One region of the Streptomyces sp. NPDC057963 genome, then DNA from elsewhere that is predicted to be linked to it. Evidence: riboswitches for the same ligand, from Rfam matches in the RefSeq annotation. Region 1 holds a riboswitch; each other region holds the start of a gene.

Region 1 (4,887 bases):
CTGCCCGCGCCGCCGCTCGGCTCGGTGTTGTGGGCGCGCAGTTGGTCGGGGGTGACCCGGGGGCGGCCCTCGGTGCCCTCGATGTCGGTGCCGCCGAAGATCCACAGGTCGACGCTGCCGGGCTTCGGCTTGTAGAGCATGGCGCCGAGTTGGCTGTACTCCCACGTGTTCGTACCCGGGGCGGCGTGCCAGTAGGACCAGTAGGCGGAGGCGGGCGGGGTCAGGACGCAGTCGTCCTGCTGCGGTGTCGGGTACTGCTTGCCGCTCTGGTAACCGCTGTAGCCGATACGGCAGATGAACGCCGGGCCGTCGTGTCCGGTGCCGGTGGTGCCCCAGCCGCCCTGGTTGAGCAGTTCGTACCCGGTGGTGGGTGTGGTGCCGCAGGAACGGTAGACGGGGCCGCCCCAGTGGCTGAAGTCGACGGCGAGGACGACCCCCGACGTGGTGGTGCACCGGCCCATGGGCTGCGGATCGGCCGCAGCGGTGGGCGCCGTCGCTGTCAGGGCCGCGACGGCCAGTCCGAGTGCGGCCGCGGCGTGTGCGGCCCGGTGCCTCAGGGGAACAGTCACCGCTGCTCCCCGGTGGCCCTGCGGCGGCGGGCGGCGACGACCGTGCCCCGGCCGGCAGCGATGAGCGCCGCTGCGCTCGCCGCGATCACGCCGGCCTGCGCGCCGGTGGAGGCGAGCGCTCCCCCGCCGGAGCCCCCGGTGCCGACGGTGCCGCCCGTGCCGCCCGCGGTGTCGCCAGGGGTGACGATGGCGGGTGTGGAGGAACTCGCACCGGGCGCGGGCCGGGGCGTGGTACCGGTCAGGCTGCGTTGCAGGACGCCGAACGAGATGCCGGTGGACCCGCCGACGGCCTGGGTGGACGCGCGCAGGTCGGAGCCGCGCTGGCCTTCCTTCGCGACGTTGAAGCCCCCGTCGTCGTTCTGCTGGGAGGCGAGGAACTTCCGTGCCTCGGCGATCTCGGCAGCGTACTTCCGCGCGTCGAGCGACAGTCCCTGGATCGCGAGGGCGGCGGAGTTGACGGAGTTGCCCGCCGCGCCGGGGAACCCGCCGCCGGGAAGCTGCTTGCCGGCGATCCAGGCGATCGCCTTGCTGACGGCCTTCTCGGCCCTGTCGCCGCCGGCCAGGTCCAGGGCCATGGCGGCGATGGCGGTGGAGTCGACGTCGGAGTCGTCGGTGGAGGGGATCAGGCTGGGCCAGGCGCCGTTGCCGTGTTGCAGGCTCTCCAGGTAGGCGATCGGCTCCTGCGCCGCCGTCTTCTCCCCGGCGCGCAGCTGAGCCGTGATCGCCAGGGACTGGGCGAAGACGGAAGGGGCGTAGGTGTAGGCCCCCTGGGCGGCGCAGCTGCGGTCAGGCGCCTTGCTCGGCGCCTTGCACACGGCCTGGCCGAGGGCGGCGATCATGTCCTTCCCGCCGAAGTTCCGCGGGTCGCGACCCACCGCCTCCGCCAGCAGTGCGGTCTTCCCGAGGGAGCCTCCGGCGGCGTACTTCGTACCCGCGCCGGTCCAGTCGTGCACGGTCCGGCCCTCGCCGTCCCTGCCGTTGCTGTCGAGGAAGTCGACGATGCCGCGCAGTTCGGCTTGGGCGAGGCCGGTGGCGGCAAGCGCGTAGGCACCGTCGATGGTGAGGCCGAAGTCCGCGCGGGTCGAGCCGGGACCGGCGGCGTAGTACCGGCCCTGCTGGAGATGGGACGGCCGGGTGAGGTAGGAGACACCCTTCTTGAGGTCGGGGCCCTCTCCTGCCGGTGTGGTGGGGTGCGTGGTGGGCGGCTCGGTCGTCGGTGGGCCGGTCGGGTCCGCCTTCTTCGCCGTCAGGTGCGCGAGGTCGGTGCCCGCTCCCGCGAGGACGGCCGGGGCCGTCGGATACGGGGCCGGTTCGGTGGCCCCCTCTTCGAAGCCGAAGCCGCCGCCGTCCAGTTGCCGGCGCGACAGCCACGAGACACCCGCGTCCGCCTGTGCGGTGTCCCCGACTGCGCGCAGCGCCTGTGCCGCGTAGGCGGTGGCCGTGACGCTGCCCGTTGTGGCACCGGTGTAGCCGGGGAACGAACCGTCCTCGCGCTGGGCCTTCTTCAGGTACGCCCGTGCCCTGGTCACGGCTGCCTCGTGGCCGCCCGCCCGGTGCAGGGCGAGGGTCACGACGCCCGTGGTCGCGGGGTCACCGTCGCAGTACTCCCCGGGGCGGATGAGGATGCTTGTGATCCCGCCGCCGTCGCACTGCACCTGGGTCAGCCGGTCCACGGCGGCGGCCGGGGGTTCGACGCCGGCCCGCAGAAGCGCCAGCACGGACAGCGCCTGGCCGTCGGTGTACGTGGCGTTGCGGAAGTCGCCCCTGGCGGTGCAGCCGGGGGTCGGACTGCCGGACTCGGGACCGGCGGCGCAGACGTTCCTGGTCAGGTCGCCGATCAGGTCGTGTCCCCCGAAGTGGTGCGGGTCGCCCTCGGTAATCTCGGCGAGCAGCGCGAGGCGCGCGGCGGCGGTCGCGTCGGGGGCCCGGTCCTTGCCCGCCGGGTAGGCATATCCGTCGGTGTGCGCGGCGAGAAAGGCGGTGACCTTGTCGAGAGTCGCGCTCCTGCCGTCCGCGGCGCCCAGCGCGTAGGCGGTTTCGGTGGTCAGGAGGTAGTTGGTGTCGGCGCCGTCGTCGACGATGCGTTCGCCGTCCTTCAGGGCACTTCTGAGCCACCGAGCGGCGGCCGGTACGTCGACCGAGCCGGGAGGGACGGTGGGTGTGCCGCCGGGGTCGGGTGTGGTGCTGCCGCCCCCGGCACGGACCTCGTCGGGGGTGAAGGCCGGCTTGCCGGTGGTGCCGCCGACGTCGGTGCCGCCGAACACCCAGGCGTCCACGTCGCCGTTCTTGGGCTTGCGGTCCATGGCGCCGTACTGGCTGTAGGTCCATGTGTCCTGGCCGGGCGAGGCGGTCCAGTAGGACCAGTAGGCGGTGGCGGGCGGGGTGAGGACGCAGGACTCCTTGTCCTCGGTCGGCTGCTGGGCACCGGCGCCGAAACCGATGCGGCAGATGAAGGCCGGCCCGTCGTGCTGGGTGCCCGTGGTGGTGAAGCCACCCTTGTGGAGGAGTTCGTAGCCGGTGGTCGGGGTGGTGTCGCAGCCGCGCTCGACCTTCCCGCCGAAGGGCCCGAAGTCGACGGCGACGACGGCGCCCTTGGTGGCGGTGCAGTCGTCGAGGGCATCGGCCGCAGCCGGGGTGACGGTGATGAACGTCACGCAGGCAGCGAACATGAGACCCATCGCCGCCAGCAGTGCCAGGGGGCCTGCGGCCGCGCCCTGTCCGCCTTTTCGTCTCTCGGTCCCCACCACGGCCCCCTCGTCCGGTGTCCGCACGAACGGAAACGTGGCTGAAGGGCCTCCACCGCATGGCGTGCCGCGCGACAGGGCTGGTCGACCACGCCGTAGTCCGCGACGGCGTTTCTCGCTGAAAACCACGCTCCAGGCATTCCGGCTCGCCCGGCAGGAACCGGGCCTACGGTTGCGGGTCAGCGCCGGGTTTCGACCGGCTTCCCCTGGAACTCAGTGCATATCAGGCGGATTTGAGCACGGAGTGGCAGAGGCCGTCAAGGTACGGCCATGAGACGGAGAGGTTCGGCCTGCCCCGCGTCTGGCGGGAGTTGTGAGCCTCGGGTAGCGTCCTGGGCTGCCACGTGGGGGAATCCGGTGAGAATCCGGGGCTGACGCGCAGCGGTATGGCACGACGGAGTCGTGCCAAGCCCGAATGCCCATGCGGCGGTGCATTACAGGAAGCCGGTCCACGCGTTCGGGCGGCGGCCCTGCCTGCTGCCTCCGCACGGTGAGGACACGGGTCCGGTCGGCGCCCCTCACTCTCAGGAGCAGGCCATGTCCCGCCTTACGTCCTTCCGCCCCCTGGCGTTCACCGCGTCCGCCACCATCGGCGCGTTCTGCCTGACTGTGCTGCCCGCGGCCGCCACCGCATCGCCCGCGCAGATCACGACATCGAAGACCAACGGTGTCGCGTACCTCAAGTCCCTGCAGGCCGCCGATGGTTCGTACGCCGGCTCCGGGCTGTCGAACGAGTGGGCGTTCAGCGCACTCGCCGCCGCGGGCACGGCCGCGGTGGACGTCACACCGGGCGGGGATACAACGAAGAACGCGAGAACCGTCTACCGCAGCCTCCTGTCCACGGCCGGCTGGCCGTCCGCGACGCCGGTGGTCACCGACTACGAGCGTGCCGCGCTCAACGCCTACGCCGCCGGCATCGATCCGGCCCGTGTCTCGGCTTCCCGCAATCTGGTCGCCGACATCTACAGCCACTGGCAGAACGCCGAGCCCGGCTACTTCGGCCCGTCCGCCAATTTCAACGGCACCGTCTTCGCCGCGCTGGCCCTCGGCGGGGCCAAGACGCAGGCAGGGGCGCAGCGCATACCGCAGGCCCTGCGGGACTCCCTGGTCACCCGCATCCGGGCCAACCAGCACAACGACGGCGGCTGGAACTTCAGCAAGGCCGAGGGCGACCCGGGGCAGCTCGGCGCCACGAGCGACATCGACATGACCGGTGCCGCGATGGCCGCGCTGTGCGTCTCCGGCGTCCCGAGCACCGACTCGGGAATCACCCGGGCCAAGGCGTTCCTCAAGGGCAAGTTGGTGACCGGCACCGGTGCGTTCAATGCCATGTTCGGTGTCAACACCGACTCCAACGGCTGGGCCGTGTCCGGGCTGAACGCCTGCGGCATCAACCCGCAGACCGGGGACTTCCTCACTTCCGCCGGCAAGACCCCCGTCGACTTCCTCATAGCCCAGCAATTCAACCCGGGCGGCGGCTTCAAGTACCTGCCGAGCGACACCACGCCCTCCGCCTACGCATCCGTCGACGGGCTGCGCGCCGTCGCGGGTGGCGGCTTCACCGCCACTCCCCC
Region 2 (4,887 bases), on a different contig from region 1:
AACGCCCGCCGGGCAGCGGCGACGGCCCGGTCCACATCCCCCTCGCAGGCGTGCGGCACCCGGCCGATGACCTGTTCGGTGTGGGGCGAGACGACCTCGATGACCTCCCGGCCCAGCGGATCGACCAACTCCCCGCCGATGAACAGTTTTCCGTGTTCGACAAGCTCGGTCATGGCTGCTGCCTCCCGCGACCCGGCGCGTTTCCCGACTCACCAACTGACTGCGTGTCAGAACTGATACCAGTTCCAGTTCCAGGAGTCCACGGCCGCGACAGCACGCGGGCACGGACGGCCGCCGCCGTGCCGCCCGGTCGGTTTCCTCGCACGTCCGTCGCTTCCGGGGCGTTCCGCACGGGTAGGGACGAGAACGACCGCCGTCCCCCACGCACCTGTCCGGAAGTCCATACACCCAGGAAGGGAATCACGTGCACACCCCGTCCCGCACCGAACCGCATCATCCATCAGCCCCCCGGCCGGATGCCTCCGGGCATCCCCTCCTAGGCGCCTGGCTGCTCAGCAGCGTCGCCATCGTGGACGTCTCCGGCCGCACGCTCGAACACCCCCTGGGCCAACGCCCGACAGGGCTGATCACCTACACCGCCGACGGCCACATGTCCGTGAGCGTGCTGAACCCGGACCTGGATTCCGAACCGGCGGCGGAGCCGGAGTCGACCGACTCGGTCGACTCCGCGACCCTGCTCAGGACCTCTCCGTACCTGGGGTATGCGGGAACCTACGAGGTGACGGGCGACCGGGTCGTCCACCACCTGCACATCGCGTCGCTACGCCCCTGGGTCGGCACCCAGCAGGAGCGCCGCTGGGAAGTGGAGGGGGACCGATTAACCCTGTTCCCCCCGAACGAGGGGATCGGCGAGGACGCCCGCGCCCCGCGGCTCGTGTGGCACCGGCCGGCCGCGGAGGCCGCGTGAGCGACGGCTGATCCGGGTTCACCGGCCTTCCGGCCGGCCGCGTCCACCGCCCGGCGCGGGATGCGGACCGTGAGGACCGCCCCGCACCGTTCGCGCTGACGCGAACCGTGGTCCGCGTGACGCCCGGCGCACGCGGACCACGGACGGAAGAGATGGTCGACCGGGGCTACTACTGAAACAAGTTCTCGTTACAGTGGGCGCGGTGCACCGCACACCCGTACGTCCGGTACACCGGCCATGCCTCGGAGAGAGAGGGCGAGCCCATGACCCAGGTGACCGACCACGGCGGGGGCGTGCACAGCATCAAGGTCCCCATCCCGGACAATCCGCTCGGCCACACCCTGGTGCACGTCCTCGACACCGATCGCGGGCCGGTCCTGATCGACACGGGCTGGGACGACCCGGAGGCGTGGGACACGCTCACCGCCGGGCTCGCCGCCGTCGGCGCGGATGCCGGTGACGTCCACGGCGTGGTCGTCACCCACCACCATCCCGACCACCACGGTCTCTCCGGGCAGGTGCGCGAGGCGTCGGGGGCCTGGATCGCCATGCATGCGGCGGACGCCGCGATCGTGCGCCGGACCCGTGAGTCCCGGCCGGGCACCTGGCTGTCGTATCTCGCGGCGAAGCTCACCGCGGTCGGTGCGCCCGAGGAGCATCTCGCGCCGTTGCGGGCCGCCGCGGCCGAGCGGGGCCGGGCACCCACCCTGCCCGGACAGCGGGCCGCGCTCCCGGACCGGGAGATCGTCCCCGGGGAGCTCCTCGACCTGGCGGGACGCACGCTGCGGGCCATCTGGACGCCGGGGCACACACCCGGCCATGTCTGCCTGCATCTGGAGGAGCGGCATCCGGGGAATCTGCCCGGCCGGGGCCGGCTCTTCTCCGGGGATCATCTGCTGCCCGGGATCAGCCCGCACATCGGGCTGTACGAGGACCCGGACGACGCCGCGGTCACCGATCCCCTCGGCGACTACCTCGACTCGCTGGAGCGCATCGGCAGGCTCGGGGCGGCGGAGGTGCTGCCCGCCCATCAGTACGCGTTCGCGGACGCCGCGGGGCGCGTACGGGAACTCCTGGCTCATCACGAGGAGCGGCTGACCGGGCTGCTCGGGCTGCTGGCCACCGCCCTGACGCCGTGGGAACTGGCCGAGCGGATGGAGTGGAACCGGCCGTGGGACCGGATCCCGCGCGGCTCGCGGAACATCGCCGTCTCGGAGGCCGAGGCGCATCTGCGGCGGCTGGTGAAGCTGGGGCGCGCGGAGGCCGTGGCGGGGAGCGACCCCGTGACGTACATCGCGGTGTGACCACTTCCACGAAGGGGTTCGCCGCGGCCACCGGCCCGGAACCCGCCCCTCCCCGCCCGGTACAGTGTGCGAGTCGTCATCATGCCCGTTCAGGGGGAAGCCGGTGCAAATCCGGCACTGACCACGCAGCCGTGAACCGTCGTTCCAGGCGGTGAGCCGGAATGCCCTGTCCGCGGTCGTGACCGGCTCCCGCCACCGGAACCCCGGTGGTCGGCACCGTCGAGGAATACGGGGCCGGAGCCTGGTGCCTGAGCGTGCCTGTGCCCGGATCCCCCGCAGGAGAGGCCCCGCCCGCCATGACCGTACGCCGCAGAGCAGCAACGCTCGCCGCCACCGCCACCGTGCTCTGTGCGGCCGCTGCCCCGGTCGCGGTCGCAGCGCCGTCCCCGTCGCCCTCGCCGTCCGCGGCACTGCCGTCCGGGCTGTACGGCACGAAGGACCCCACCTACGACGGCGTCTGGCGGCAGTCGCTCGCCTTCCTCGCGCAGCGGGTCGAGGGCGTCACGCCCGCCACGAAGTCGGTGGACTGGCTGATCTCCCAGCAGTGCTCCAACGGCGCCTACGCCGCGTACCGGCCCGATGTCTCCCAGCCGTGCACCGGGAAGACCGTGCTGGACACCAACGCCACCGCGGCCGCCGTCCAGGCGCTCGTCGAGGTGGGCGGGCACCGGGACACCGTGAACGACTCGGTCCGCTGGCTGAAGTCCGTACAGAACGAGGACGGCGGCTGGGGCTACGCCCCGGGCGCGGCCAGTGACGCCAACTCCACCTCGCTGGTGATCGGCGCCCTCGCCCGGCAGGGCCAGCGGCTCGGCGACATCACGACCCACGGCGGCAAGACCCCCTACGCCCCGCTGCTGAAGCTCGCGATCCCGTGCGGCGGCAAGGACGGGGGCGCCTTCGCCTATCAGCCCGACAAGGCCGGGAAGCTCGCCGCCAACGCGGACGCCACCGCGGCCGCGGTGCTCGGCACGATGGGCAAGGCCCTGGCCGTCGGGAACAACACCTCGGCCAAGGCGCCCACCTGCCACCCGGGGCCGGGCCCGGCGCTCACGCCCGAGCAGGCCGCCCAGAACGGCGCCCACTACCTCGCGGACGCACTCGCCACCAGCGGCCATCTCGACCTGGCGCCGATGCCCGGAGCCGCCGACTCCACCCCGCAGCCCGACTTCGGCAACACCGCGGACGCGGTCGTCGCGCTGTCCGCCGCGGGCCACCAGGACAAGGCCGCCAAGGCCATGACCTGGCTGAAGAAGAACTCCGGGGCGTGGGCCGAGCAGAACGGTCCCGCCGCCTACGCGCAGCTGATCCTGGCCGCCCACGCGACCGGCTCCGACGCCCGCGACTTCGGCGGCGTCGACCTGGTCGACCGGCTGAACGCGGCCGGTCCCGTGCCGGCGGCCGTCACGACGCCCGACCCGTCCGCCGAGACCGGGTACGTGGCCACGGAGAAGGACGAGGTCCACAGCGGAGACGACGTGATCGGCGGCGTGTGGTGGTACGTCGGCATCGGTCTCGTCGTCGGTGCGGGCGCCGGCTTCCTGATCAGCGGGCGCCGGAAGAACCAGCAGCTGTGAGGCGGGCGGGAAGGGCGGCCGCCCTCCTGGTGGTCCTCGGTGCCGTCCTGGCCGTGCTCGGCGCGGGGACGGCGCGGGCGGACGGGTACCGGTACTGGTCGTTCTGGGAGAGCTCCGGCACCGGCTGGACGTACGCCACCCAGGGCCCGTCCCTGGTCCGGCCGGACGACGGCGCGGTGCAGGGCTTCCGGTTCGCGGTGAGCGAGGACTCGCAGGACTCGGCGCAACCGCGCCGCTCCCCCGGGTTCGCGGAGATCTGCGCGGACACCCCGGCCGAGGACGGCAGCAAGCGGGTAGCGCTGGTCATCGACCCGGGCACCGCGGCGGACGCCCCGGCCGGGGAGACGCCTCCCGCGCCGCGTACCGCGTGCGCGCGGGTCGCCCCGGACGCGAGCACCGCGGAGGCGCTCGCCTCGGTGGCCAAGCCGTTGCGCTACGACAGCGGCGCGCTGCTCTGCGCCATATCCGGCTATCCGGGCTCGGGCTGCGGCGAACAGATCTCGGGCACCGGGCACGGAACGCCGGCCGCCCCCGCGTCCGGGGCCCCGGACGCGTCCGCCGCCGACGCCGCGGACGGCTCGGGCGGCGGTCCCTCCGCCGGGGTGCTCGTCGGGGTCGGCGCCGTTCTCCTCCTCGGCATCGCCGCAGTCGTGCAGGCCCGCCGCCGCCGCGGATGACGGCCTCGACCACCCGCCCGGTGCGGCCGCGGCGCCCGCTGCACGCCCCCGGGGCGACCCGCAGCAACGCCCTGCCCGCCGGGGCCTGGTGGCTGTGGGCGCTCGGTCTCGCCACCGCCGCGTCCCGGACCACCAATCCGCTGCTGCTCGGGCTGCTGGTGGGGGTGGCGGGCTACGTGGTCGCGGCGCGCCGTACGGACGCGCCGTGGGCCCGTTCGTACGGCGCGTTCATCAAGATCGGGCTGTTCGTCGTCGGCGTGCGGCTGGTCTTCTCCGTCTTCCTCGGTTCACCGGTCCCCGGTACGCATCCGTTGTTCACCCTCCCCGAAGTGCCGCTGCCCGACTGGGCGAAGGGGGTCCGGATCGGTGGCCGGGTCACCGCCGAGCAGTTGCTCTTCGCG
Region 3 (4,887 bases), on a different contig from region 1:
GGGCTTCCCGGACTTCACGCAGTTGGGCCGGGGAGAGCAGGCTCGGGGTGTGTCCGGGGACGGAGCTCGCGGTGAGCCAGAGCCGGCAGAGCCATTCCAGCTGGGCGGTCCGGTCGTACGCCTCGTCCAGGGTGGCTCCGTAGGTGACGGTTCCGTGGTTCTGGAGCAGGCAGCCCGTCCGGCCGCGCAGGGCGGTGAGCATGTTCTCGGCCAGTTCCACGGTCCCGTAGCGCGCGTAGGCCGCGACCCGGACGGAGCCCCCGAGCACGGCGACGGCGTAGTGGACCGGGGGGACCTCGGGGACCAGGGTGGAGACGGCCGTGGCATGCACCGCGTGGGTGTGTACGACGGCCGCCGCGTCGCTGTTCCGGTAGACCGCGAGATGGAGCGGGAGTTCGCTGGTCGGCGCCAGTTCACCGAGGACGCGGTTGCCGTCCAGATCGACGCCGACCGCGTCCTCGGGGCCGAGCCGGTCGTACGGCACTCCGCTCGGGGTGACCAGGACCGTCCCGCCGACCCGGGCCGACACGTTTCCCGAGGTTCCGACGACGAGGCCGTCCGCCGCCGTCCTGCGGGCGGTGGCTACGACACCCTCCCAGGCCCGTTCGATCGCGTCCCGCTGCTGATCGCTCATGCGGAGATCCTGTCAGCCCGGAGGCCGGACGGACATGCCGTCGACCGGAGAGACCGCCGACCGGAGAGACCGCCGTCACGGATCGGAGAAATTAACAAAAGGGTGACAAGTGGCCGAAACATACCTCGCCCGGCGCTGCACCCGGCCCGCACGGCCCCGGAGAACGACCGGAGGACGGGCAGAGCGGCACGACGACGTACGGAGACACCACAACGCCCTGCTCAGTTCATCTTCCGTTCACCCAGGTTGCCTACGGTCCACATGCCACTGACGTCGAACGATTGCCTGGGTAAATGGAACACATCACGCTGCTCCTCGCGATTGTGATCGTGACAGCTCTAGTGTTCGATTTCACGAACGGTTTCCACGACACCGCCAACGCGATGGCGACCACCATCTCGACCGGCGCACTCAAACCGAAGACCGCGGTGGCCATGTCCGCCGTTCTCAACCTCGTCGGCGCGTTCCTGTCCGTGGAGGTCGCCAAGACGATCTCCGGCGGGATCATCAACGAGAACGGGCTGCGGACGGAAGTCATCTTCGCGGCACTCGTCGGCGCCATCCTGTGGAATCTGCTGACCTGGCTGGTCGGACTGCCGTCCAGCTCCTCGCACGCCCTGTTCGGCGGCCTGATCGGCGCTGCGGTGATGTCGGCGGGCTGGTCGTCGGTCAACGGCGGCACCGTCGTCACCAAGGTGCTGCTCCCCGCGGTCGCCGCCCCGATCGTCGCCGGTCTGGCCGCGCTGCTGGCCACCCGGCTGACGTACCGGATCGGCGGGAAGATCCGCGACGGCGCCCAGGAGAAGGCCACCGCGAAGGGCTACCGCGCCGGTCAGATCGCCTCGGCCGGACTGGTCTCCCTCGCCCACGGCACCAACGACGCGCAGAAGACCATGGGCATCATCACCCTCGCGCTGGTCACCGGCGGCGTCCTGCACCCCGGCTCCAACCCGCCGGTCTGGGTCATCGTCTGCGCCGGTACGGCCATCGCGCTCGGCACCTACCTGGGCGGCTGGCGCATCATCCGCACCATGGGCAGCGGCCTCACCGATCTCAAGCCGCCGCAGGGCTTCGCCGCGCAGACCAGTGCGGCCACGGTCATCCTGGCCTCCTCGCACCTCGGCTTCTCCCTCTCCACCACGCAGTCCTGCTCCGGCGCCGTGATGGGCGCGGGCCTCGGCCGCCAGGGCGGCGTGGTCCGCTGGTCCACCGCCACCCGGATGTTCGTCGCCTGGGGGCTGACCCTGCCGGCCGCGGGCCTGGTCGGCGCGGGCGCGGAGTTCCTCACCCGGCAGGGCACCTGGGGTGTCGTCGTCGTCGCGGTGCTGCTGGTCGCGGGCTCCGGGGCGATCTGGCTGGTGTCGCGGCGCAAGCCGGTCGGCCACGGCGATGTCGCGCCGGCGGACGTCCCTGCCGAGCCCGCGGGCGTCGTCACCACGGCCATCGCCGCCGTCAGCCCGCCGCCCACCGCGGCCCAGGCGACGGCCCAGGACCTCAAGACCACCATTCCGGCCCCGGCCGGCACCGCCCCGGACCCGGCGCGACCCGCCACTGTCTAGGCCGGCCCTCCAGGCCCGGCCGTCCGTCTAAGGAATCAGCATGAAAATCGACTGGGCAGCCCTCGGCTCCGTCTTCGGTGTCTCCCTCGTCGTCACCGTCGCGCTGGTGGGCCTCTTCACCCTGGGAATCGTCGGCCTCTCGAAGCAGCCCGAACCGGCGGCGCAGGGCGGCTCCGGCGGCTCACTGCTGCTGGCCCGCGCCGGCGCGTACGTCTGCTTCACGCTGTGCGCGGCGGCGGTCGCGTACGGGATCTATCTGATCGTCGCCTGAGCGGTCCTCCGCTCACCCCCGTCGGGCCGGACACCTCTCGTGTGTCCGGCCCGCAGTGGTGTGCTCCGGCCCGGTGTGGGCCTCAGCACACTGCGCCGCCGCAGGTCAACGGCAAGTTGACGGGCGTTTGCACAGCGTGGTGGACTGCCGGAGCCAATTACGGCGACAGCAGAGGAAGCCGGTGCGAATCCGGCGCGGTCCCGCCACTGTCACCGGGGAGCAGTCCCCCACACCGGAAGTCACGGCACGCGCGAGCGGGCTGGAAGGCCGGGGAACTGCGGATCCGGGAGCCAGGAGACTCTCGTCGCCGGTCACGTCGAACCAGGGCGCGGACCCTGAGTGAGGACATATCGCCATGCCTGGCTGCCGTGCGTCCGATGCCGTGGCGCTCTCGACGAGAGCCGCCTGTACGAAGCTCCTCCGAGGCGTGACGGCCGGTTGAGCCGTGCGTGCCGACCGCATCTTCGCGTACGGCGCCACAGTCGGCCTGATCGGCGATCTGCTGCTCGGTGACCCCCGCAGGGGGCATCCCGTCGCCGCCTTCGGACGGGCCGCGGCGGGCGTCGAGCGCCGGCTGTGGCGCGACCACCGCGGGTGGGGCGCGCTGCACACCCTTGTCTGCGCCGGAGGCGCCGCGGGTGGTGCCGCGCTGATCACCCGTGCCGTACGCAGCCGCCCCGCCGCCTCCGTCGCGCTGACCGCCGCAGCCACCTGGTCCGTCGTCGGCGGTACGTCCCTGGGGCGTGAGGCCCGGACCATCGGCGCCGCCCTGGCCGCCGGTGACATCGAGCGTGCCCGCGAGCGGCTGCCGCATCTGTGCGGGCGGGACCCGTACTCCCTCGACGGACCGCAGATCGCCCGTGCCGTGGTGGAGTCCGTGGCCGAGAACACCTCGGACGCCGTGGTCGGCGCCCTGGTGTGGGGTGCGCTGGCCGGGGTGCCCGGCCTCGTCGGCTTCCGGGCCGCCAACACCCTCGACGCCATGGTCGGCCACAGGTCGCCCCGCCACCGCCGCTACGGCTGGGCCTCGGCCCGGCTCGACGACCTCGCGGGCTGGCCGGGTGCCCGGCTCACGGCCCTGCTCGCCGTGGCCGCGGGCGGGCGGCCACGGGCAGCGGTACGGGCCTGGCGGGCCGACGCGGCCGAGCACCCGAGCCCCAACGCGGGCCCGGTGGAAGCCTCGTTCGCGGGTGCGCTCGGCGTACGGCTCGGCGGGACGCTCGCGTACGGCGGCCGGGTCGAGCACCGTCCGGTCCTCAACGGGGAGACGGGCCGGGCCGTGGAGACCGAGGACATCGAACGCGCGGTACGGCTGTCGCGCCGGGTGGGCGCACTGGCCCTCGGCGTGTGCGTGGCGGGACGGCTGGGCGCGGGCCTCGCCGCACGGCGGATCGCGGGGCGCGGGACCGCCGGAACCCGTGTGCCGGGAACGCGCATCACAGGACGGAGACGGACATGAGCGGCGGACTGCTGGTCGCCGGAACCACCTCGGACGCGGGCAAGAGCGTCGTCACCGCGGGCATCTGCCGCTGGCTCGTGCGCCGGGGCGTGAAGGTGGCGCCCTTCAAGGCGCAGAACATGTCGCTGAACTCGTTCGTCACCCGCGAGGGTGCCGAGATCGGCCGTGCCCAGGCCATGCAGGCGCAGGCCGCCCGGGTGGAGCCGACCGCGCTGATGAACCCGGTCCTGCTCAAGCCCGGCGGCGACCGCTCCAGCCAGGTCGTCCTGATGGGCAGGCCGGTGGGCGAGATGAGCGCCCGCGGCTACCACGGGGGCCGGCAGGAAGCGCTGCTCTCCACGGTCGTGGACTGCCTGGAACAGCTTCGGGGCACGTATGACGCGGTGATCTGCGAGGGGGCGGGCAGTCCGGCCGAGATCAATCTGCGGCGCACGGACATCGTGAACATGGGTATCGCCCGGGCGGCGCGCTTCCCCGTGGTGGTCGTCGGCGACATCGACCGCGGCGGCGTCTTCGCCTCGTTCTTCGGTACGACGGCACTGCTCGACGCCGAGGACCAGTCGCTGATCGCGGGGTACCTCGTCAACAAGTTCCGGGGCGACGTGTCGCTGCTGGAGCCGGGCCTGGAAATGCTGCGCGGGATCACCGGGCGGCAGACGTACGGGGTGCTGCCCTTCGCCCACGGCCTCGGCATCGACGAGGAGGACGGGCTGCGGGTCTCGCTGCGCGGAGCCGTACGCGAATCGGTCGTCGCGCCGCCGTACGGCGACGAGGTGCTGCGGGTCGCGGTGTGCGCCGTGCCCCTGATGTCGAACTTCACCGATGTGGACGCGCTGGCCGCCGAACCGGGCGTCGTCGTCCGGTTCGTGGACCGCGCCGAGGAGCTGGCCGACGCGGACCTCGTCATCGTGCCCGGCACCCGCGGCACCGTGAAGGCGCTGTCCTGGCTGCGCGAGCGCGGCCT
Region 4 (4,887 bases), on a different contig from region 1:
TCGTCGATGGCCTGGACGATGTCGCCGAACTCGGCGTAGCACATGTGGGTGTGGATCTGGGTGTCCGGTCGCACGCCGCTGGTGGTGAGACGGAACGACTCGGTGGCCCAGTCCAGGTACGCGGCGTGGTCCGCCGCGCGCAGCGGCAGGGTTTCGCGCAGGGCGGGTTCGTCGACCTGGATGACCGATGTGCCGCCGGCTTCCAGGTCGTCGACCTCGTCGCGCAGGGCGAGGGCGACCTGCCGGGCGGTGTCGCCGAGCGGCTGGTCGTCGCGGACGAAGGACCAGGCCAGCATGGTGACGGGCCCGGTCAGCATGCCCTTGACCGGACGGTCGGTGAGCGACTGGGCGTACGAGGTCCAGCGCACCGTCATCGCCTCGGGCCGGGAGATGTCGCCGGCCAGGACCGGTGGGCGGACGTAGCGGGTGCCGTAGGACTGGACCCAGCCGTGCCGGGTGGCGAGGTAGCCGGTGAGCTGTTCGGCGAAGTACTGCACCATGTCGTTGCGTTCGGGCTCACCGTGGACCAGGACGTCGATGCCGGTCTCTTCCTGGAAGGAGATGACCTCGCCGATTTCGGCCCTGATCCGCTCCTCGTAACCGGCCGTGTCGATCCGGCCCGCGCGCAGGCCGGCGCGGGCCGCGCGCAGCTCGTCCGTCTGCGGGAACGAGCCGATGGTGGTCGTCGGCAGCAGCGGCAGTCCGAGGTGGGCACGCTGGGCGGCGGCACGCTCGGTGTACGGCTGGGAGCGGCGGCCGTCGGCGTCGGTGACGGCCGCGGTCCTGGCCCGTACGGCGGGGTCGTGGGTGATCGGGGAGTTCGCGCGGGAGGCGAGGTCGGCGCGGTTGGCGGCGATCTCCGCGGCGACCGCGCCGGTGCCCTGGGCCAGTCCCTTCGCCAGCGTGACGACCTCGGCGGTCTTCTGCTCGGCGAAGGCGAGCCAGCGAAGGATCTGAGGGTCGATGTCCCGTTCGGGCGCCGTGTCGAGGGGGACGTGCAGCAGGGAGCAGGAGGCGGCCACGTCGACCCGGTCGGCGAGGCCGAGAAGGGTGGCAAGGGTGGACAGCGACTTCTCGTAGTTGTTGATCCAGACGTTGCGGCCGTCGACGATGCCCGCGACGAGCCGTTTGCCGGGCAGCCCGCCGGCGGCGGCGAGGTCGTGGAGGTTGGCGGCGGCGGCATCGGTGAAGTCCAGCGCCAGGCCGTCCACCGGGGCCTTCGCCAGTACGGGGAGTGCCGCGCCGAGCCGGTCGAAGTAGGAGGCCACGAGCAGCTTGGGCCGGTCGGTCGGGCCGCCGAGTTCACGGTAGGCGCGGGCGGCGGCGTTCAGTTCGGCCGGGGAGCGGTCCTGGACCAGCGCGGGCTCGTCGAGCTGGACCCACTCCGCACCGGCGGCACGCAGATCGGCGAGTACCTCTGCGTAGACCGGCAGCAACCGGTCCAGCAGGGTGAGCGGTTCGAAGTCGGCCGCCACCCCCGGGGCGGGTTTGGCGAGCAGGAGGTAGGTGACAGGGCCGACCAGCACGGGCCGGGCGGTGTGCCCGAGCGCAAGGGCCTCCTTGAGCTCGGTGACCTGCTTGGTGGAGTCTGCGGTGAAGACGGTGTCCGGGCCGAGCTCGGGGACGAGGTAGTGGTAGTTGGTGTCGAACCACTTGGTCATCTCCAGCGGCGCCACGTCCTGGGTGCCGCGGGCCATCGCGAAGTAGCCGTCGAGCGCGTCGGCGGTGACGGCCTCACGATGCCGCTGCGGGACGGCGCCGACCATGACACTGGTGTCCAGGACGTGGTCGTAGTACGAGAAGTCGCCGGTGGGCACCTCGTGGACGCCGGCGTCCGCCAGTTGCTTCCAGTTGGACCGGCGCAGGCCGGCCGCCGTTTCGCGGAGGGCGTCGGCGGTGACCCGGCCCTTCCAGTAACCCTCGATGGCCTTCTTCAGTTCCCGGTTCGGGCCCTGGCGGGGGTAGCCGTACACGGTGGCCCGTGCTGCCGCGGCTGCGGACTTCGCTGTCACGGAAATCTCCTTCGCGAGATGACTCCTTGAGATCCCGGAGACGGGACACGGACGCGAAGGGTGACGGACCGGACGGATCGATTGCGCCCCCGGGGCGCTCGTCCGTCCGGTATGTACGCCGACCCGCCCACGAGGTCACCGGGATATCCGCACGCGATCGGTCGCGTGCGGGCAACGGGCAGGTCTTCGGACTCGCGGGCACGTCCGCCGAGGCGGACACCTACTGGCCGTCGCTTCCCAGATCCGAGGTCCGGATCCAGTGCGTATGACGGCGGTTGTTCCCACTCACCGCTGCGGGGCAGTCCCGGATTCCCACCGGGTTCCCTCTTGCGACGCGCCTGTCTGGCGGACAGGGCGAACCAGCTGCACCGGCCAGACTAGAGGGTGGGCTGCCCCCGGGGCACCGCCGTTCACATCCCGGAACGTGACATGTGACACGGAATCTGCCCGGGGAGCCGTGTGCGAAGGGGAGTTGACGACGAACACGGCCCGGTCCTGGGAGCGGACGACCGTCTCGGTCAGGGTGCGTACGGCGAGGTCGCGCACGGCTGCCACCGTCTGCGCGACGTCACCTCGAAGCGTGGTCGGTGACACTGCTGCGGCCCGGGACGCCGGCGAACTCGACGGTGATGGTCAGGCCGCCGCCGGGACCGGGCACTGCTGAGATGTTCGCGCCCTGCGCCTGGGCGATGGAGCGCACGATGGACAGGCCCAGCCCGTGGCCGGAGGTGCTGGTGCGGTCGGCGCCCAGTCGACGGAACGGCTCGAAGAGAGCGGGCATCCGGTCGGGAGCGATGTGCTCCCCGGAGTTGGTGACAGTGAGCCGGCTGCCCCCAACCGTGACCTGGACATGGCCGCCGGGGTGGTTGTACTGGATGGCGTTGCGCACCAGGTTGGTGACGAGGTGGCGCAGCAGGACGGGGTCCCCGGTGACTTCTACGGGCCCGGTTTCCACGCGGATGGTGACGTCATGCGCGGCGGCGAGCGGCCCGAGCTGAGCGACGGCCTGCCGCACCGGGTCTCTGAGGTCGAGGGCGTGTCTCTCGGCCAGGCCGCGGTCGATGCCGGCCAGCAGGAGCAGGGCTTCGATGAGCCGCTCGGCGTCCCGGTTCGATTCCAGCAAGTCGTCGCGTACGCCGGCCAGTTCCGGAGGGATGGGATCGGCCAGCCCTACTTCGAGCAGGGTGCGCTGGACGGTGAGCGGGGTGCGTAGCTCGTGCGAGGCGTTGGCGACGAAACGGCGCTGGCTGTCGAAAGACCTCTCCAGGCGTTCCAGCATCGAGTCGAAGGTGTCGGCGAGACGGTGCAGATCGTCGTCGGGCCCGACGAGTGCCAGTCGTTCATGGAGGTCTCCGTCGCCGATACGGTGGGCCGCCTCGGTGACCGCGGCGACCGGTTTCAGGGCACGGCCCGCGAGCCACCAGCCGACGAATCCGGAGATCACCGCCATGATCAGCAGGCCGACCCCGGACCAGAGCAGGAGCTGGTGCAGCACCGCGTCCTGGACGAACTCCGCGGCGACGGCCGCGTGGTCCGTCGCCCGTCCGCCCGGTGGCATGGAGCTGGGCCCCATGACCGACGGCGAGGGGGACGGGGCGGCCGCGGGAGTCTGCGGTGTGCCGGAAATGTAGACGAGCCTGACCCGGTCGGCGATCCCACTGCGTGCCAGCAGCGCGACGAAGGTCACGAGTGCCGCGCCCGAGAGCAGGAAGACTCCGCTGAAGGCCGTGGCAAGCCGGACGCGGAAGGGGAGCCGGGCGATGCGGGTACGGATCATCCGCATCGGGCGCGGGACGGTGGTCAGCACAGGCGGTACCCGGCGCCCGTGTCGGCGGACACGACCGCCCGGCCGGCAAGCTTGGCCCGCAGCCGGCTGACCGTGGTGCGCACGGTGCTGGTCCGGGGGTCGAGGTGCCTGTCCCAGACCTCGTTGATGAGCTCCTGGTGCGACACGGGCTCACCGTGTGCCTCCATGAGAAGGCGCAGCACGTCGAACTCCTTGGCGGTGAGCTCGACCGGCTGTCCGGCGACCTGGACCTCGCGACGTGCGAGGTCCAGGCAGATGCCACGCGAGCGCAGCGCTGGAGGCGCCGGGGCGGGGGCCCGCCGGGACAGTGTCCGAATCCGGGCGACGAGTTCGGCGAAGTCGAAGGGTTTGGCCAGGTAGTCGTCGGCGCCGAGGTCTTCGAGGCCGTAGACCCTCTCACTGGTGGCCGTGGCGGCGGTGAGCATCATGATGCGCGGGGGCTCGTCCAGTGCGCGCAGTGTGCGGCATACGGCATCGCCGGACAGCACGGGAAGGTCGCGGTCGAGGACGACGACGTCGTAGTCGTTGAGCAGGGCGAGCCGCTCGGCGACGTCGCCGGACGCCGCGACGTCGACGGCGATGGCCACCCGGCGCAGCCCCGCCGCGACGGTCCGGGCGAGCACGTGGTGGTCTTCGGCCAGTAGCACCCTCATGGCACCCCTTTCCTGCGGTCGTGCGGCTGGACCGGCGGAGACGCCGCCCTCTCGCAGACCAGGAGAACATCCCCCTGGTTGCAGGGAGATAAGTGCGGCAGAGGCTGGGCCCGCAGACCGTACTGATCCCTGGGCAGGGCATCGCGAGCTCTTATCCGGCTGTCATCGGAGTCAGGGTTCCATGGCGCCGATCACCAGGCGGGGACCGAATGGCTCCGCCGTGGACGGCCCCGAGAGGTTCCCATGCCTGCATCAGCAAGAAAGCGCACCCTGTGCGGCGCGGTCCTGGCCACCGCCCTGCTCCTGGCCGCCACCGCCTGTGGGAGTGGAGGCGGCGGCGACACGGTCGCATCGGCCGGCGGCGAGAAGAGCGCCGAGGGCGCGCCGAAGCTCTCGGCGGTGGAGAAGAGCGAGA

What was found. Region 1 has a riboswitch for cobalamin ahead of ACFVT1_RS15460 (prenyltransferase/squalene oxidase repeat-containing protein). Riboswitches for the same ligand answer to the same signal wherever they lie in the genome.
Region 2: linked by a shared signal. The riboswitch ahead of ACFVT1_RS19370 (prenyltransferase/squalene oxidase repeat-containing protein) and the one ahead of ACFVT1_RS15460 (prenyltransferase/squalene oxidase repeat-containing protein) in region 1 are both predicted to bind cobalamin.
Region 3: linked by a shared signal. The riboswitch ahead of ACFVT1_RS31975 (cobalamin biosynthesis protein) and the one ahead of ACFVT1_RS15460 (prenyltransferase/squalene oxidase repeat-containing protein) in region 1 are both predicted to bind cobalamin.
Region 4: linked by a shared signal. The riboswitch ahead of metE (5-methyltetrahydropteroyltriglutamate--homocysteine S-methyltransferase) and the one ahead of ACFVT1_RS15460 (prenyltransferase/squalene oxidase repeat-containing protein) in region 1 are both predicted to bind cobalamin.

What each region holds. Positions count from the first base shown of each region.
Region 1 covers NZ_JBHVPX010000005.1:547,797-552,683, forward strand. Annotated here, with positions in the region: gene ACFVT1_RS15455 (hypothetical protein) at 1-569, opposite strand, end outside; gene ACFVT1_RS15460 (prenyltransferase/squalene oxidase repeat-containing protein) at 566-3,247, opposite strand; cobalamin riboswitch at 3,429-3,573, opposite strand; cobalamin riboswitch at 3,661-3,734, shown strand; gene ACFVT1_RS15465 (hypothetical protein) at 3,851-4,887, shown strand, end outside.
Region 2 covers NZ_JBHVPX010000007.1:344,216-349,102, reverse strand. Annotated here, with positions in the region: gene ACFVT1_RS19385 (aldehyde dehydrogenase) at 1-173, opposite strand, end outside; gene ACFVT1_RS19380 (lipocalin-like domain-containing protein) at 425-928, shown strand; gene ACFVT1_RS19375 (MBL fold metallo-hydrolase) at 1,192-2,232, shown strand; cobalamin riboswitch at 2,286-2,421, shown strand; gene ACFVT1_RS19370 (prenyltransferase/squalene oxidase repeat-containing protein) at 2,529-3,809, shown strand; gene ACFVT1_RS19365 (SCO2322 family protein) at 3,806-4,486, shown strand; gene ACFVT1_RS19360 (energy-coupling factor transporter transmembrane component T) at 4,483-4,887, shown strand, end outside.
Region 3 covers NZ_JBHVPX010000018.1:57,236-62,122, forward strand. Annotated here, with positions in the region: gene ACFVT1_RS31960 (class II aldolase/adducin family protein) at 1-634, opposite strand, end outside; gene ACFVT1_RS31965 (anion permease) at 928-2,193, shown strand; gene ACFVT1_RS31970 (hypothetical protein) at 2,234-2,464, shown strand; cobalamin riboswitch at 2,635-2,765, shown strand; gene ACFVT1_RS31975 (cobalamin biosynthesis protein) at 2,910-3,923, shown strand; gene ACFVT1_RS31980 (cobyric acid synthase) at 3,920-4,887, shown strand, end outside.
Region 4 covers NZ_JBHVPX010000010.1:349,893-354,779, forward strand. Annotated here, with positions in the region: gene metE (5-methyltetrahydropteroyltriglutamate--homocysteine S-methyltransferase) at 1-2,012, opposite strand, end outside; cobalamin riboswitch at 2,172-2,391, opposite strand; gene ACFVT1_RS24630 (sensor histidine kinase) at 2,581-3,819, opposite strand; gene ACFVT1_RS24635 (response regulator transcription factor) at 3,813-4,472, opposite strand; gene ACFVT1_RS24640 (hypothetical protein) at 4,716-4,887, shown strand, end outside.